DNA from 4 places in the Streptomyces sp. NPDC088745 genome. Region 4 is predicted to be linked to each of the others. Evidence: riboswitches for the same ligand, from Rfam matches in the RefSeq annotation. Region 4 holds a riboswitch; each other region holds the start of a gene.

The links. A riboswitch is a leader RNA that binds a small molecule or an ion and turns the genes downstream of it on or off. The one in region 4 is predicted to bind cyclic di-AMP.
Region 1: linked by a shared signal. The riboswitch ahead of ACIP93_RS13480 (M23 family metallopeptidase) and the one ahead of ACIP93_RS16570 (peptidoglycan DD-metalloendopeptidase family protein) in region 4 are both predicted to bind cyclic di-AMP.
Region 2: linked by a shared signal. The riboswitch ahead of ACIP93_RS04565 (M23 family metallopeptidase) and the one ahead of ACIP93_RS16570 (peptidoglycan DD-metalloendopeptidase family protein) in region 4 are both predicted to bind cyclic di-AMP.
Region 3: linked by a shared signal. The riboswitch ahead of ACIP93_RS00365 (transglycosylase family protein) and the one ahead of ACIP93_RS16570 (peptidoglycan DD-metalloendopeptidase family protein) in region 4 are both predicted to bind cyclic di-AMP.

What each region holds. Positions count from the first base shown of each region.
Region 1 covers NZ_JBIVLB010000004.1:132,258-135,982, reverse strand. Annotated here, with positions in the region: gene ACIP93_RS13485 (HPr family phosphocarrier protein) at 1-114, shown strand, start outside; gene ACIP93_RS13480 (M23 family metallopeptidase) at 333-1,124, opposite strand; cyclic di-AMP (ydaO/yuaA leader) riboswitch at 1,139-1,306, opposite strand; gene ACIP93_RS13475 (M16 family metallopeptidase) at 1,559-2,923, opposite strand; gene ACIP93_RS13470 (pitrilysin family protein) at 2,971-3,725, opposite strand, start outside.
Region 2 covers NZ_JBIVLB010000001.1:999,795-1,003,519, reverse strand. Annotated here, with positions in the region: gene ACIP93_RS04575 (PrsW family intramembrane metalloprotease) at 1-575, shown strand, start outside; gene ACIP93_RS04570 (aldo/keto reductase) at 594-1,547, opposite strand; gene ACIP93_RS04565 (M23 family metallopeptidase) at 1,601-2,797, opposite strand; cyclic di-AMP (ydaO/yuaA leader) riboswitch at 2,995-3,128, opposite strand; gene ACIP93_RS04560 (PP2C family protein-serine/threonine phosphatase) at 3,362-3,725, opposite strand, start outside.
Region 3 covers NZ_JBIVLB010000001.1:85,058-88,782, forward strand. Annotated here, with positions in the region: gene ACIP93_RS00365 (transglycosylase family protein) at 450-1,163, opposite strand; cyclic di-AMP (ydaO/yuaA leader) riboswitch at 1,166-1,369, opposite strand; gene ACIP93_RS00370 (transglycosylase family protein) at 1,634-2,761, opposite strand; gene ACIP93_RS00375 (cytochrome P450) at 2,877-3,725, opposite strand, start outside.
Region 4 covers NZ_JBIVLB010000005.1:297,494-301,218, forward strand. Annotated here, with positions in the region: gene ACIP93_RS16555 (helix-turn-helix domain-containing protein) at 1-565, shown strand, start outside; gene ACIP93_RS16560 (DUF6126 family protein) at 565-894, shown strand; gene ACIP93_RS16565 (tyrosine-protein phosphatase) at 904-1,704, opposite strand; cyclic di-AMP (ydaO/yuaA leader) riboswitch at 2,016-2,226, shown strand; gene ACIP93_RS16570 (peptidoglycan DD-metalloendopeptidase family protein) at 2,231-3,223, shown strand; gene ACIP93_RS16575 (SGNH/GDSL hydrolase family protein) at 3,409-3,725, shown strand, end outside.

The sequences.
Region 1 (3,725 bases), on a different contig from region 4:
CAGGGCGGCGAGGAGATCGTGCTGGCGTCCGAGGCCGAGGGCGCGGACGCCGCCCTGGACCGTCTCGCGAAGCTGGTCGCCGAGGGCCTGGACGAGCTCCCCGAGACCGTCTGAGACCCCCGCGGCCACGTGAGGCCGCGCCCGTACGGGCGAAATTCCCGCGCACGAGCCGCGGCATCCCGGATTCCGGGGGCCGCGGCTCGTGCCGTTCCCGGGAATGCCGGGAGCGGGCCGCGGCGTCCGGCGGGACCGGAGCGGGCCGCGGCGTCCGGCGGAACGCGAAAGGGCCCCGGCTCACGGGGAGCCGGGGCCCTTCCTTGTGGAGTTCGCGGTCAGACGCTGACGCCGTGCGCGCGCAGGTACGCGACGGGGTCGATGTCCGAGCCGTACTCGGGCGAGGTGCGGGCCTCGAAGTGCAGGTGCGGGCCGGTGGAGTTGCCGGTCGAGCCGGCCAGGCCTATCTGGTCGCCGGAGCCGACGCTCTGGCCGACCGAGACGCCGATCGAGGAGAGGTGGCCGTACTGGGTGTACGAGCCGTCGTTCATCCTGATCACGATGTTGTTGCCGTACGCGCCGCCCCAGCCGGCCTCGACGACCGTGCCGGCGCCGACGGCGACCACGGAGGTGCCGGAGGCGGCGTGGAAGTCGACGCCGGAGTGGCTGCCGGAGGACCACAGGGCGCCGCCGGACTTGTAGCTGGTGGAGACGTACGAACCGGCCACCGGCAGCCGGAAGGTGTTGAGGCGCTTGCGCTCGGCCTCGCGGGCGGCGCGCTCGCGGTCCTCGCGCTCCTTCTTGGCCCTCGCCTCGGCCTTGCGCTTGACCTCGGCCTTGCGCTCGGCCTCCGCCTTGCGGGCGGCCTCGGCCTCGTCCAGCACCTTCTGCTGCGCCTGGGCCTGCTCCTCGATCCGCTCGGCCACGACCTCGGCGGAGTGGTCCAGGGCGACGGCGCGGATGGTGCCGGTGTCCTCCGCGGCCAGGTCCTGCTCGGCGGCGAAGGCCTGCGGGGCCAGGGTTCCGATGACACCGGTCGTGGTGAGTGCGGCGACTCCGGCGATGTTGGCGCTCTTGCGCGACAGCACGGAGGGACGCCGGTGCTTCCCGGCGGCACGGGTGAACGCCATGGAGTGGCTGTTTCCTTTCCTTCCTTCTCGCCTACCGGGTTAGCTGACGGGTTCGGAGCAGGAAGGTCTCCTACGGACCCCACCCGCCCGTGCGGGCGATGGCGTCCGATTCACCCCAGGGACTCAAGTGGGTCCCCGGCTCCCCAGGCTCGCGCCTGACGGGGACTCGGCGATGACTGCCCGGTGCCGCGGTTGCGGCGCACTCTGACGGGCAGCCGGGTCGACGCTAAGCGGCACTTCTTTCAATCTCCAAACACACGGCCGCTTTTGTGAAGGAGCCCACACGGCAGACAGGCAACCTCCGCAACAAATCGGGCATACGGGAGGACCCCGACGACCGGGAAGCCGTCGGGGTCCTTTTCGTCCTGCTTTCCACCGGCCGCCCGGATGACCTTTGATCGGTCAAGCGGCCGGTGAACCGGTCGGCGGGCCGGTCAGCTCACGACCGTGACCTCGCCGATGTCCAACGCGCGCACCGGCTCCACGATCCGGGACGCGTCGCCGACCAGGACCGTGACCAGCCTGTCCACCGGGAAGGCGTTCACCACCGCGGCGGTGGCCTCCACGGTGCCGGTCGCGGCCAGCCGCGCGTACAGCTGGGCCTGGAAGTCGTCGGGCAGGTGCTGCTCGACCTGGTCGGCCAGCGTGCCCGCGACCGCCGAGGCCGTCTCGTACTTGAGCGGGGCGACCCCGACCAGGTTCTGCACGGCGACGTCGCGCTCGGCGTCGGTGAGTCCCTCGGCCGCGAGCGTCCGCAGGACCTTCCACAGGTCCTCCAGGGCGGGCCCGGTCGACTCGGTGTCCACGGAGCCGCTGATGGCCAGCATGGCGGCGCCCGTGCCGTCCTCGGCGGAGCGCAGCACCTGGCCGAAGGCACGCACGCCGTAGGTGTAGCCCTTCTCCTCGCGCAGGACGCGGTCCAGGCGGGAGGTGAGGGTGCCGCCGAGACAGTACGTACCGAGCACCTGGGCGGGCCAGACGCGGTCGTGCCGGTCGGCGCCGATGCGGCCGATCAGGAGCTGGGTCTGGACCGCGCCGGGGCGGTCCACGACGACCACGCGGCCCGTGTCGTCGGCGGTGATCGCCGGAACGGGGCGCGGGGCCGCCGTGCCGCCCGTCCAGGCGCCCAGGGTCTCGGCCAGGACCGCGTCCAGGTCGATGCCGGTGAGGTCGCCGACGACGACCGCCGTGGCGGTGGCCGGGCGGACGTGCGTCTCGTAGAAGGCGCGCACGGCCGCGGAGTCGATGTTCTTGACCGTCTCCTCGGTGCCCTGGCGGGGGCGCGACATGCGCAGGTCCGCCGGGAACAGCTCGTGGGAGAGCTGCTTGGCGGCCCGACGGGACGGGTTGGCCGCCTCGTGCGGGAGCTCGTCGAGCCGGTTGCGTACGAGACGCTCGATCTCGCCGTCCGCGAACGCCGGTGCGCGCAGGGCGTCGGCGAGCAGTCCGAGCGCCTTGGGCAGCCGGGAGACCGGGACTTCGAGGGAGACCCGCACGCCCGGGTGGTCGGCGAACGCGTCGAGGGTGGCGCCGCAGCGCTCCAGCTCGGCGGCGAACTCCTCGGCGGAGTGCTTGTCGGTGCCCTCGGTGAAGGCGCGCGACATGATCGTGGCGACGCCGTCCAGGCCCTTCGGCTCGGCCTCCAGGGGCGCGGCGAGGAAGACCTCGACGGCCACCAGCTTCTGGCCGGGGCGGTCGCAGCGCAGCACGGTCAGGCCGTTGGGCAGCGCGCCGCGCTCGGGGGCGGGGAAGGCCCACGGGGTGGCGGGCCCGGGCTGCGGCTGCGGGTGGAACTGCATCGCGCTGGTCACGGCCGCGCTCCCGCCGGTGGTGGCTGCGGTCTCCGTCACTGGTCCGCCCCTTCCTGCTCGTCGTTCTCCTGCGCGCCTTCCCGCACGTCCGCGGCTGCGACTGCGTCCGCGGCTGCGTCGTCGGAGGCGGCCGTCGGTTCGTACACCAGGACCGCGCGGTTGTCCGGGCGCAGCCGGGCCTTGGCCACGGCCTGGACCTCCTCGGCGGTGACCTCCAGGACGCGTCCGACGGCGCTCAGGGCGAGCTGCGGGTCGCCGAACAGGACGGCGTACCGGCACAGTTCGTCGGCGCGGCCGGCGACCGTGCCCAGCCGGTCCAGCCACTCGCGCTCCAGCTGGGCCTGGGCGCGCTCCATCTCCTCGGCCGTGGGGCCCTCCGCGGCGAACCGGGCGAGCTCCTCGTCGACGGCGGCCTCGATGGCCGGGACCTCCACACCGCCTGAGGTCTTGACGTCCAGCCAGCCCAGCGAGGGGGCCCCGGCCAGGCGCAGCAGGCCGAAGCCCGCGGCGACGGCCGTCTGGTCGCGCCGTACGAGACGGTTGTGCAGCCGGGAGGACTCGCCGCCGCCGAGGACGGTGAGCGCCAGGTCGGCGGCGTCCGCCTCGCGGGTGCCGTCGCTGGGCAGCCGGTAGGCGGCCATCAGCGCGCGCGCCGGGACCTCCTCCTCGACGACCTCGCGCAGCTCGCCGCCGATGACGTCGGGCAGCGAGCCGTCGCGGGGCGGCTGCTTGCCGTCGTGCGAGGGGATCGAGCCGAAGTACTTCTCCACCCAGGCGAGCGTCTGCTCGG
Region 2 (3,725 bases), on a different contig from region 4:
TCCGCCGCTTCCTGCTGCCGCTGACGGGCCTGCTGCTGGCCATGGGCATGCACGCGCTGTGGAACGGCTCGGCGTCGTTCGGCCCGCTGGCCTTCTACGGGGTGTACGGGCTGGTCATGGTGCCGGTCTTCGCCTTCCTGACCTGGCTGTCGATCTGGACGCGGCAGCGCGAGCTGCGGCTGCTGAGCTCCGAACTGCCCGCGTACGTCGCCGCCGGCTGGCTGGACCCGGCCGAGCCGTTCGCCCTGTCCTCGATGCGGGCCCGGTCCGTCGCCCAGGGGCAGGCCGCCCGGGTGCACGGGCCGGGTGCGGCGAAGGTGGTCGCCGAGTACGAGGAGGCGGCGACCGCGCTGGCCTTCCTGCGCTACCGGGCCCGGCGCGGGGCGGCCACCCCGGAGCTGGCCGCCCGGTTCCAGGCCCGCGAGCGGGAGCTGCTGCACCGCCTGTGGGAGCGCAAGCGCCTCGCGGGCCCGGCACTGGTGTACGCGGCGCAGATCACCGGCCGAATACGGCTGCTCCCGCCGCCGTACCACCCGGCCTACGCGGCCGCGTACAACCCGTACAAGACCTACTGAGCGGGCCGGCCGGGCCGGTCAGGCCGAGGCGACGGTCAGCTTCGACAGGTCGGCGTCGGTGAGGGTGAGGTCCGCCACCGCCAGCAGGGCCGGGAGCTGCTCGACCGTGCGGGCGCTGGCGATGGGGGCCACGACGGTCGGGCGGGAGGCCAGCCAGGCCAGGGCGACGGACGCGATCTCGGCGTCGTGCGTCCGCGCCACCTCGTCGAGGGCGGCCAGCACCTTGCGGCCGCGCTCGGTCCGGAGGTGCTGGGCCGCGCCCTCGGCACGCCGGCTGTCCACGGCCTCGCCGCCGACGCGGTACTTGCCGGTGAGGAAGCCGGCCGCCAGCGCGTAGTACGGGACGGCCGCCAGGCCCGCGTGCGAGGCGACCTCCTGGAGCTCGCCCTCGTAGGTGTCGCGGGAGACCAGGTTGTACTGCGGCTGGAGCGCGCTGTACCTCGCCAGGCCCTCGCGCTCGGCGAAGTCCAGCGACTCGCGCAGCCGGTCGGGCGCGATGTTGGAGGCGCCCACCGCGCGCACCTTGCCGTCCCGTACGAGCCGGTCGAGAGCGGTGACGATCTCCTCGACCGGCACGGCCGGGTCGTCGAAGTGCGTGTAGTAGAGGTCGATGTACTCGGTGCCCAGGCGGCGCAACGACGCCTCGGCGGCGGCCTTGACGGTGGTGGCGGACAGGCCCTTGTAGGAGGGGTGCGCGCCGACCTTGGTGGCGATCACGACCTCGTCCCGGTTGCCCCGGGCGGCCAGCCACTCGCCGAGGACGCGCTCGGACTCGCCGCCCTCGTTGCCCGGCGCCCAGGCCGAGTAGGAGTCGGCGCTGTCCACGAAGTTGCCCCCGCCCGCGACGTACGCGTCGAGGACGGCGAAGGACTGGTCGCGGTCGGCGGTCCAGCCGAAGACGTTGCCGCCGAGGGCGAGCGGGAAGACGTCGAGACCGGAGCCGCCCAGCGGGCGGAGAGGGGAGGAAGTCATGCCGTACGACAACCACCGGGCCCGCCGGGCCTATTCCGTGTACGGGTCAGGGATCAGACGGTGAGGCCCTTGCCGCGCAGCCAGGCCGCCGGGTCGACGCCGGCGCCGCCGGGGGTGTGGACTTCGAGGTGCAGGTGCGGTCCGGTGACGTTGCCGGTGGCGCCCACGTTGCCGATGGTCTGGCCGGTGGCGACGCCGGTGCCCGCCGCGACGTTCATCTGCGAGAGGTGGCAGTACCAGATCTCGGTGCCGTCCTTCAGCTCCAGCACGACGCGGTAGCCGTACGAACCGGACCAGCCGGCCGACGTGACGGTGCCGCCGTGCACGGCCTTGACCGGGGTGCCGGTCGGGGCGGCGAAGTCGAGCCCGGTGTGCTGTCCGGAGGACCACATCGAACCGGACTGGCCGTAGGTCGAGGTGAGGGTGTACGAGGAGGTGGGCAGCGAGTAGCTCGCGGCCAGCCTGGCGAGGCGCGCGGCCTCCGCCTCGGCCTTCGCCTCCGCCTCGGCGGCGGCCTTCTCGCGGGCTTCCTTCTCCGCCTTCTCCTTCTCGGCCTGCCGCGCCGTGGCGTCGGCCTGCTGCTGCGCCTTCTTCGCCTCGGCCGCGGCGTCCTGCACGGCCTTGTCGCGGGCCTCCTGCCGGACGGCCTCGTCGGCCACCGTGCGCTGCTGCTCGGCCTGCTGGAGGATGCGGGCGCGCAGGCTCTCCCCGGCGCCGGCGGGCTGCTGCCCGGCCGAGGCGGGGGTCGCGGCGGCGGCCGGCGCGGCGGCGACGGTCACGCCCGCCTCCGCGGGAGCCTCTTCGGCGGAGTCGGAGAGCAGGGCGCCCACGCCCGGCAGCGACGTGGCGTCCGGCAGCGAGTCGGCGAGCGAGTCCAGGGACTCGGCGAGCTGGTCCGGCAGGGATATCGACACGGCGGGCTTGTCCTGCGCGGTGGCGATGCCGCCCGCGCCGACGGCGGCGATCACGCCGACGCCGAGGACCGTGGAGCTGCGGGCGAGGGAGCCGCGCTGCTTGGCGACCCGGTGCTTGCCGCGCAGCGGGGCGGCGGAGTCGGCGGTGGGGTTCCACTCGTCGGCGGAGGCCGGTGGGGCGTCCGGGGCGAAGGGGGCGTCCGGGGCGGAGGCGGATTCCGGGGTCCCGAACGCGGCGAAGCCGTCGAAGCCGTCGCGCCCCTGCTGCTGCGGGATCAGCGGGCCCTGCGGAGACTGCGGGACCTGCACGGCCTCTGCGGCCCGCACGGCCTGCATCGGCTGGGTGACCTGCGCGGCCTGCGGAACTCCGGCGGCTGCGACGGCTTCGGGAGCGTGCGGAGCGAGAACGGCGGTGGCCCCGGTCCCCGTCCCGTACTCGTCGCCGGGGACTCCGTAAGCCGTGTAGGACAAAGCGGGGGCCGAGAAAGCGGGGGCTGCGGGGGCAGGCCTGTTGGACGCCACGGAGGCGCGCTCCTTTCCTTCCTTCTCGCCTACCGGGTTAGCTGACGGGTTCGGAGCAGGAAGGTCTCCTACGGGCCGGGTCGGGCCCGATTCACCCCAAGTGGTGGTTCCCCGGTTTCCTCACGGAATTCGGCGCACGCGCACGGCGCCGTCTCTGACGACGGCTGGGACGACCGTGCTGCGTTATCGAACGTTAATAGACATGTGACCGGAATTCCAAGCCGTCCCTCTTGATCCTTAACGCTCCGCAGTCACCTTTGGCCAGGACATTTCCGCTTATCTACCAGCGAACTGACGCCATCTCAGCGTCCCGGCCGCCCCGGCGGCCCCAGAACGCCCTGATCACCTCTGCCGCCCGCCCGACACCTCGTGCCCCCCTCACGGACGTTTGATGATCTCCACCGTCCGCCGCCGCGCCGGCTGCCCCACGCCCGGCCGCCCCACCGCGAGCAGCGCCATGTCGTCCGTCTGCTTGCCGCCGGTGTGCACCCGTACGTCACTGGTCAGCGCGTCCAGTACGGCATCGGGCCCGGGGAAGAGCGAATGCCGCAGCCGCACCGCCGGGTCGTAGAACCGGCCCGCCCCGTCCCGCGCCTCGGACAGGCCGTCGGTGTAGAACACGAGCATCGAACCCGCCGGGTACGCGAACTCCTTGGCCCGGTCCGGCCAGTCCCCCAGCTCCCCCATGCCCAGCGGCAGCGCGAACTCGTCCGGCTCCAGCTCGTCCAGTTCCCCGTCCGCG
Region 3 (3,725 bases), on a different contig from region 4:
TTTCGGCCTTGCGACAAGAGCCTAACCGGCTCCGGGGCATCGGCCAGCCGATCGACCGCACGCTGGGACGAAAAGATGCCCGAATGCCTGTAATACAGGACGAAGGACCCCGGTGACCTCACCGAGGGTCACGGATCCGTTCTCCCGCGAGCACGGCCCGTGCGCACGCCTGAGTGCTGACGCGCACGGGTGAGCCCTGTCGGGCCGACGCGGCCGGCGGCGCCCGCCCGTACAGGGGACGGCCCCGGCGGGACGCGTTCGGGGGGAAGTCGCGTCCGGCCGGGGCCGGGGGTGCGGAAGGGGGCGGGGGTGAGCCGCCCCCTTCCGCTGCGGACTCCGGGCGGGGGTGGGCCGCCGGAGGTCCGCGGTGCGGGAACCGGGCGGGGGTGGGCCGCCGGGGTTCCCGCGGGGCGGGGACGGACGGGGGTGGGCCGTCGGTCCCCGCTGGATCAGCGCAGGTGGAGCTGCTGACCCGGGAAGATGAGGTCGGCGTCGGAGACGACGTCCTCATTGAGGTCTGCGATGTGCTGCCAGCCGCCCTTGACGTTCTTCGCCTCGGCGATCTTCGACAGGGTGTCGCCGGCCTTCACCTGGTACTCGCCGTCACCCTTCTTGATCGGGCCACCGGCCTTGGACTCGACCTTCGGCACCGAGCGGGTCTGGCTGCGGGAGGCGGCCGGGGCCTCGCGCTTCTTCTCCGCCTTGGGGGCGGACTTCACGGACTTGGTGGACTTCGCGGACTTCTGCGAGGAGCCGGAGCCCGTGCTGACGCCCGGGTCGACACCGTCGTTGCTCAGGTTGCCCGCACCGGCGCAGGCCCAGGCGCCGGGGCCCTGGATCTTGAGCAGCTTCTCGGCGGTGGCGATCTGCTGGCCCTTGGTGGCCAGGTCGGCGCGCGGGGCGTACTTGGTGCCACCGGCGGCGGCCCACGAGGAGTTCGTGAACTGCAGGCCGCCGTAGTAGCCGTTGCCCGTGTTGATGGACCAGTTGCCGCCGGACTCGCACTGGGCAACGGCGTCCCAGGTGTCGACGGAGGCGGCGGAGGCCGAGGTGGCCCCCATCAGCGGGGCGGCGACCGCGACACCGGTGACGCCGGCGATGGCGGCGGCACGGGTGGCCTTGGACGGACGGCGGTGCTTGCCCTTGCTGCTGAAAAGCGACATGGATATTCCCTCACCGACGCCTTCGAGGTGAGCTGTCGGGTTCGGGCTGTGAGTTCGCCCGGCCTCCGGTCCGGATTTCCGCACACTGCTTGCTGCGGCATTCCGTTTCGGCGGCTTCACCCCAAGCCGTTCCCGTCACGTCTCTCAACGTCCGGGCCCGGCACTTACCTTGGGTCCCCCGCTCCTGCCTACGGCGCTTTCGCGACGACTGCTGCCGAGGCCCGCCGGCAGGATTCGGCGTGCGGGCTCCGGTGCTCACCGGTGGCGAGCGATGACGACCGTAATCACAGGTGCCCCGGATGTTCAAAGAGGCACATCCGGGACATCTGCCCCGTACTTGCCCTCTCCTCCCTTGCGTTTACGCAGGTCAGAGGGGGCTTACCGGGAGTCGCCCGAAGGGACGCGCCAGTTGGGGCGAAGAGACTCATGTCTCACTTGCGCAAATGTGGACACAAGCCCCCCAACCACCCCTACTTTTCGCTCTTCTCCGCGGTCTGACCCTCGCTCAGATCCAGGTGCTGACCAGGCTTGATGAGGTCGGGGTCGGTGCCGAGGGACTTCTTGTTGGCCTCGTAGAGGGCCGACCAGCCGCCGGGGACCTCCGCGGCGTCCGCGATGTGCCAGAGGTTGTCACCGGGGCGCACGGTGTACGACTCCTGCTCGGGCGCGCCGCCCGGCCCCTTCTCGCCGCCGCCCCGCGAGGCGTGCCGCCCGGCGTCCCGCTCGGCGAGTTCCCCTTCGGGCGAATCGTCCGGTACGAGGGAGGAGTTCTCCGGCGCGGGCACGCCGCGGTGCTTGCCGGTGCCGGACGTGCCCCGGTCCTCGGCGCCCGGGGCGCCGGTGGCGTCGGGCACGCCCGGGGGCGTGGTGGCGTCGCCGCCCGGCCCGGTGCTGGGCGAGACGCTGGAGCCGGGGGTGGGCTCGACGGGGACGGCGGTGCCGGCGTCGGGCGTGCCGGCGTTCGGGTCCGGGGTCGCGGAGGCGTCGCCGCTCGGGACGGCGCCGGGGGTCCGGTCGCCCGGGGCCTGGTCGCCCAGGGGCCGGTCGCCCGCCGGGGTGTCGTCGCCGGGCCCGGCGTCGGCCGCCGCGCCGTCCGCCGCGTCCGGCTTCGCGGAGTGCGCCGGGGGCGTGGGAGGCGTACGGGAGTCGATGCCGGCGATCGCGCCGGGGTCGGCGGCGTCCACTCCCGCCCCGCCGGAACCGGAACCGGACTGCCCGCCGCCGCCCGGGGCGAGCCCGGAGATGACGGCGCAGCTCGGCCAGGCCTGCGGGCCCTCGGCCCGGAAGACCTTCTCGGCCACCTCGATCTGCTGCGAGCGGCTGGCGAGGTCGGCCCGCGGGGCGTAGGCGTCGCCGCCGTACTGCTCCCACTTGTCCTGGGAGAACTGGAGCCCGCCGTAGTGCCCGTTGCCCAGGTCGGCGCTCCACGCACCGCCGCTCTCGCACTCGGCGACGCGGTCCCAGGCACCTGCCTCGACCGCTCCGGCGCTGGTGGCGCCGAGAAGCGGAATCGCGAGCGCGGAGCCGGTGACCCCGGCGGCGACGACGAGTGCGGGGGCCTGACGCGGGCGGCGGTGTTTACCGTTCCCGGAACGCATGCGGTTGCCTTTCGCTGACGGTGACTCGGCTTCTGGCGAAACAGCCGGGTCGCCCGTGAACGTAGCCGCAGTCGAACACCCGTCACAAGTCGGTGCAGCGGAGATCACGTAAAGGTCACATCGCTGCCGACCGGTCATTTCCGGTGCCCCGCACGCCGCTTCCGAACTCCACCGGCAGCGTGCGCAGTCCGCGCATGATGAGCCCGCCGCGCCACCGCAAATCAGCAGGTTCCGCCGCGAGTCGCAGGTCAGGAAGACGGGTCAGCAGGGTCGCCAGCGCGGTCTGCGCTTCGAGCCGCGCGAGGGGGGCGCCGAGGCAGTAGTGGATGCCGTGCCCGTACCCGAGATGCTGATTGTCCCGACGGCTGAGATCGAGGGTGTCCGGATCGTGGAACCGCTCGGGGTCGCGGTCGGCGGCCGCGAGCACGACGAGCACGGGGTCGCCCACCGCGATCGGCTGCCCGCCGAGGGTGAGCGGTTCGGTGGCGTACCGCCAGGTGGCGAGTTCGACGGGCCCGTCGTAGCGGAGCAGTTCCTCGACGCCGGTGGCGAGGAGGGCGGTGTCGCCCGCGGCGAGGGCCGCTTGGAGCCGCTCGCGCTGCTCCGGGTGGCGCAGGAGGGCGTACGTTCCGTTGCCGATCAGGTTGACGGTCGTCTCGAAGCCCGCGAAGAGCAGGATGAACGCCATCGCGGCGGCTTCGTTCTCGGTGAGGTGCTCGCCGTGGTCGCCGGCCCGGATGAGGTCGGAGATGAGGTCGTCCCCGAGGTCCTCGCGCTTGCGGTGGATCAGCTCGGCGAGGTAGTCGCGCATCTTCTTCACCGACCGGGCCACGCCCCCGCGCGGCCCGCCGCCGTGCCGGATCATCATCCCGGCCCAGTCCCGGAAGTCGTCCTGGTCCTCGCGGGGCACGCCCAGCAGGTCGCAGATCGCGTAGATGGGCAGGGGGAAGGCGAACTCGTGGAT
Region 4 (3,725 bases):
GCCCTCCGTCGCTCCCCACCTGCGAGAACTCCGCCGCCGCGGCGGATTCACGCTGGAGGCCGCGGCCCGCCGCGCCGGGCTCTCGCCCGCGCACCTCTCCCGGCTGGAGACCGGACAGCGCCAGCCCTCGCTGCCGATGCTCCTCGCGCTGGCCCGGGTCTACGGCACGACCGTCTCCGAGGTCCTCGGCGAGACGGCGGCCGCCCCGGACGCCGTCGTGCGGGCCGGCGAGATGACCGCCCGCGAGGCCGACGGCTGGACGTACCGGCAGGCCGGCAGCCACGGCCGGGCCATGCAGGCGCTGCGCGTCCACGTGCCGCACGCCGCCCAGCGGGATCTCGTACGGGTCCATCCCGGCGAGGAGTGGCTGTACGTGCTCGAGGGGCGGCTGCGCCTGGTGCTCGGGGAGCGCGTGCACACCCTGGACGAGGGCGACAGCGCCCACTTCGACTCGCTCACCCCGCACCGGATCACCGCGGTGACGCCGCAGGGGGCCGAGCTGCTGTTCCTCCACACACTGATGCAGAGCACCGTCGCCGGGCTCTGCCTGCCCCAGGAGTCATGATGACCGAGTCCACCGCACAGCCGCCGGGACTCGCCCCCGCGCAGGGCTTCGTGAAGGCTCCCGGACCCGCCCCCGCCCAGCAGCTCACCGAGGCGCAGACCACCGCCCTGAGCGCCATCGCCCGCGCCGCCGACGAGGCGGCCCGCGCCGCCCGCCCCGGCTCCGACCGGGGCGCCGAGTGGCAGGACGGCGCGGGCAGGGCCGGCCCGGACGGATTCGTCGCGGACAAGGCGCCGCACGGCCTCGTGGTGCGGGTCTTCCTCTACATCGTGGTCGGGCACATCGTCGCGGCGTTCATCTTCCTGCTGTTCACGATCGGCGACGCCTGAGCGGCCCGGTCACTCCGTGAGCCGCTCGCGCAGCGCCTCGCGGACCCCGGGCGTCACCCGCAGTCCCCGTTCCAGGTAGGCGTCCGTGGTGCCCCAGGTCTCCTCGATGGTGGCGAAGGCCGCGTCCAGGTACTCCGCCCGGGCGTCGAAGAGCGGTGCGAGCAGGCGCATCACCTCGCCGTTCATGGCCTCCGGCGAGGCGCTGGAGCGGCGCACCCGGTAGCGGCGGTGCGGGTCGTTGGACTTCACGTAGTCCGCCCGGATCGCGTCCGGCTCCACGCCCACGGCCAGCAGCGTCACCGCGATCGACAGACCCGCGCGGTCCTTGCCCGCCGCGCAGTGCATCAGCGCCGGCACACTGTCCTCGGCCAGGGCGTGCAGCACCCGGCTGTGCTCCGCGGTGCGGTCCTTGATCATGCGGCGGTACGACGCCGTCATGCGCGCCGCGGCCTTGCCGTCGTCGAGGATCTCGCGCAACTGGTCGAGGTTGCCGTCGCGCACCATCATCCAGAACTCGGCGCCGTCCGCGGGGTCGCTCAGCGGGATGTTCACGTTCCGCACACCGGTCAGCTCGACGTCCGGGCCCTCCAGCTCCTGGTCCGCCGCGTTGCGGAAGTCGAAGATCGTGTGGAGTCCGAGCGAGTGGAAGAACGCCGTGTCGGACTCGGTGGCGTGCGCCAGGTGGCCGCTGCGGAAGAGCCGTCCGTAACGCGTCCGCCGGCTGTCCGCGGTGGGCAGCCCGCCCACGTCGCGGAAGTTCCGTACGCCTGCGAGATCCGGCTCGGCCGACGGCGATGCCTGCTGCGTCACGAGTGCTCCTCAAGGTCGTCCGCCGACGCGGGCACGCCGACGAGGGCCACGGGCCGACGATACGACAGAAGCGTCCCCATATGGGTGCCTGAGGCAACCGTCTGGGTCGTACGGGGGTGCGAGTGAGCAGAATCATAGAGCGAACCGTGACGTCTGCTGCCGAAGCGTCAAACGGCAGGCCAGAGGCGGGAGATGGCACCCGGGACGATTGCGCGCCACCGGGAGAATCGTGAAGAAGGCGTGTTCTGGCGAGGGAGAAAAGGGGAACGGCTTGTTCCGGCGGTCCGCACTCGCTTACGGTCACCGTCAATCCGGGTGGACCGCCGAATCCTGCCACCGCTCGGAGTCACTTTCCCTTTTTCTTCGTGTGGCAGGAGCGGGGGACCCAGGTAGTACGCCGTACCGGAGGACGACAGTCCGCCGGAACGGCTCGGGGTGAAGCAGCGCTCCCGGATGTGGAGCGCGGCCGGGCATCTCCAGCCCGAACCCGACAGCTCACCTCGCAGGCGCCGGAGAGGACATCGTCATGCCTGCTCAGGGTAAGCACCGCCGCCCGAAGTCCAGTTCCCCGCTCACCCGGGGCTTCGTCGCCGCCGGCACGGGCGGCGCCGCACTGGCCCTTCCGCTCATCGGCGCCACCGGTGCGAACGCCGCCGACCAGGGCGCCGCCCCCGTCGCGCTGCCGCAGGCCGCCGCCGAGGCGCAGCTTCCGCAGCAGCGCGCGGCCGAGCCCCGGCAGGCGGCCCCCGCCGCCGCGCCGAAGACCGGCACCCGTACGTACTCCGTGGTGTCCGGCGACAGCCTCTCGAAGATCGCCACGGACCAGGACGTGCGCGGCGGCTGGCAGAAGGTCTACGGCGACAACAGGGAGGTCGTCGGTGAGAACCCCTCGCTGATCTTCCCCGGCATGAAGCTCACCCTCGGCGGCAAGGCCCCCGCGGCCGCCGAGCGGAAGGCCACCGCCCCGGCCCCGCAGCAGCAGCGGACCGAGCGCGTGGAGCGCACCGACAAGCGCGCCGAGCAGCGCACCGAGAGCCGCGTCGAGCAGCGCTCCCAGAAGCGGACGGAGAAGCGGGCCGAGCAGCGCACCGAGAGCAAGCGGCAGACGCAGCGCTCCGGCTTCAGCGCCCCCGTCCCCTCGGGCGTCTCCACCCCCTACCGCGCCTCCGGCGGAAGCTGGTCCAGCGGTTACCACACCGGTGTCGACTTCCGCGCGTCCTCGGGCACCCCGGTCAAGGCCGTCGCCGCGGGCACCGTGGTCTCCGCCGGCTGGGGCGGCGCGTACGGCAACGAGGTCGTCATCCGGCACAACGACGGCCGCTACTCGCAGTACGCCCACCTCTCCGCGCTGGGCGTCCGCTCCGGCCAGAGCGTCTCCGGCGGCCAGCAGATCGGCTACTCCGGCTCCACCGGCAACTCCTCCGGCCCGCACCTGCACTTCGAGATCCGCACCGGCCCCGGCTACGGCTCGGACATCGACCCGCTGGGCTACCTGCGCAACAACGGCGTCCCGCTCTAGTACGGACCGCCCCCCACGGCCCACTCGCCCCCGCACCGGCCCCGGTGCGGGGGCGAGACGCGTATCCCGAAGCGCCACCCGCGTATTCCGGGTTGGGTGAATCTTGACCGGTGGCATATCTCACCCTCCGTCAACCCCTCCCTACGGTGGCGTAGGTCACTTGCGAAAGTGAAGGATGTGTCGACGTGGCAGACGATTCGACATCATTCAGCGCAGGCACCATCGGGTCGTACGCGGCGATCGGGGACAGCTTCACCGAAGGGGTCGGCGACCCCGGCCCCGGCGGCGCGTTCATCGGGTGGGCCGACCGGCTTGCCGTCCTCCTGGACGACCGGGTACCCGAACACACCTTCCGTTACGCAAACCTCGCCGTACGCGGCAAACTGCTCGACCAGATCGTGGCCGACCAGGTCCCCCGGGCCAAGCAGCTCGCCCCCGACCTGGTCAGCTTCTGCGCGGGCGGCAACGACATCATCCGGCCCGGCTCCGACCCCGACGACGT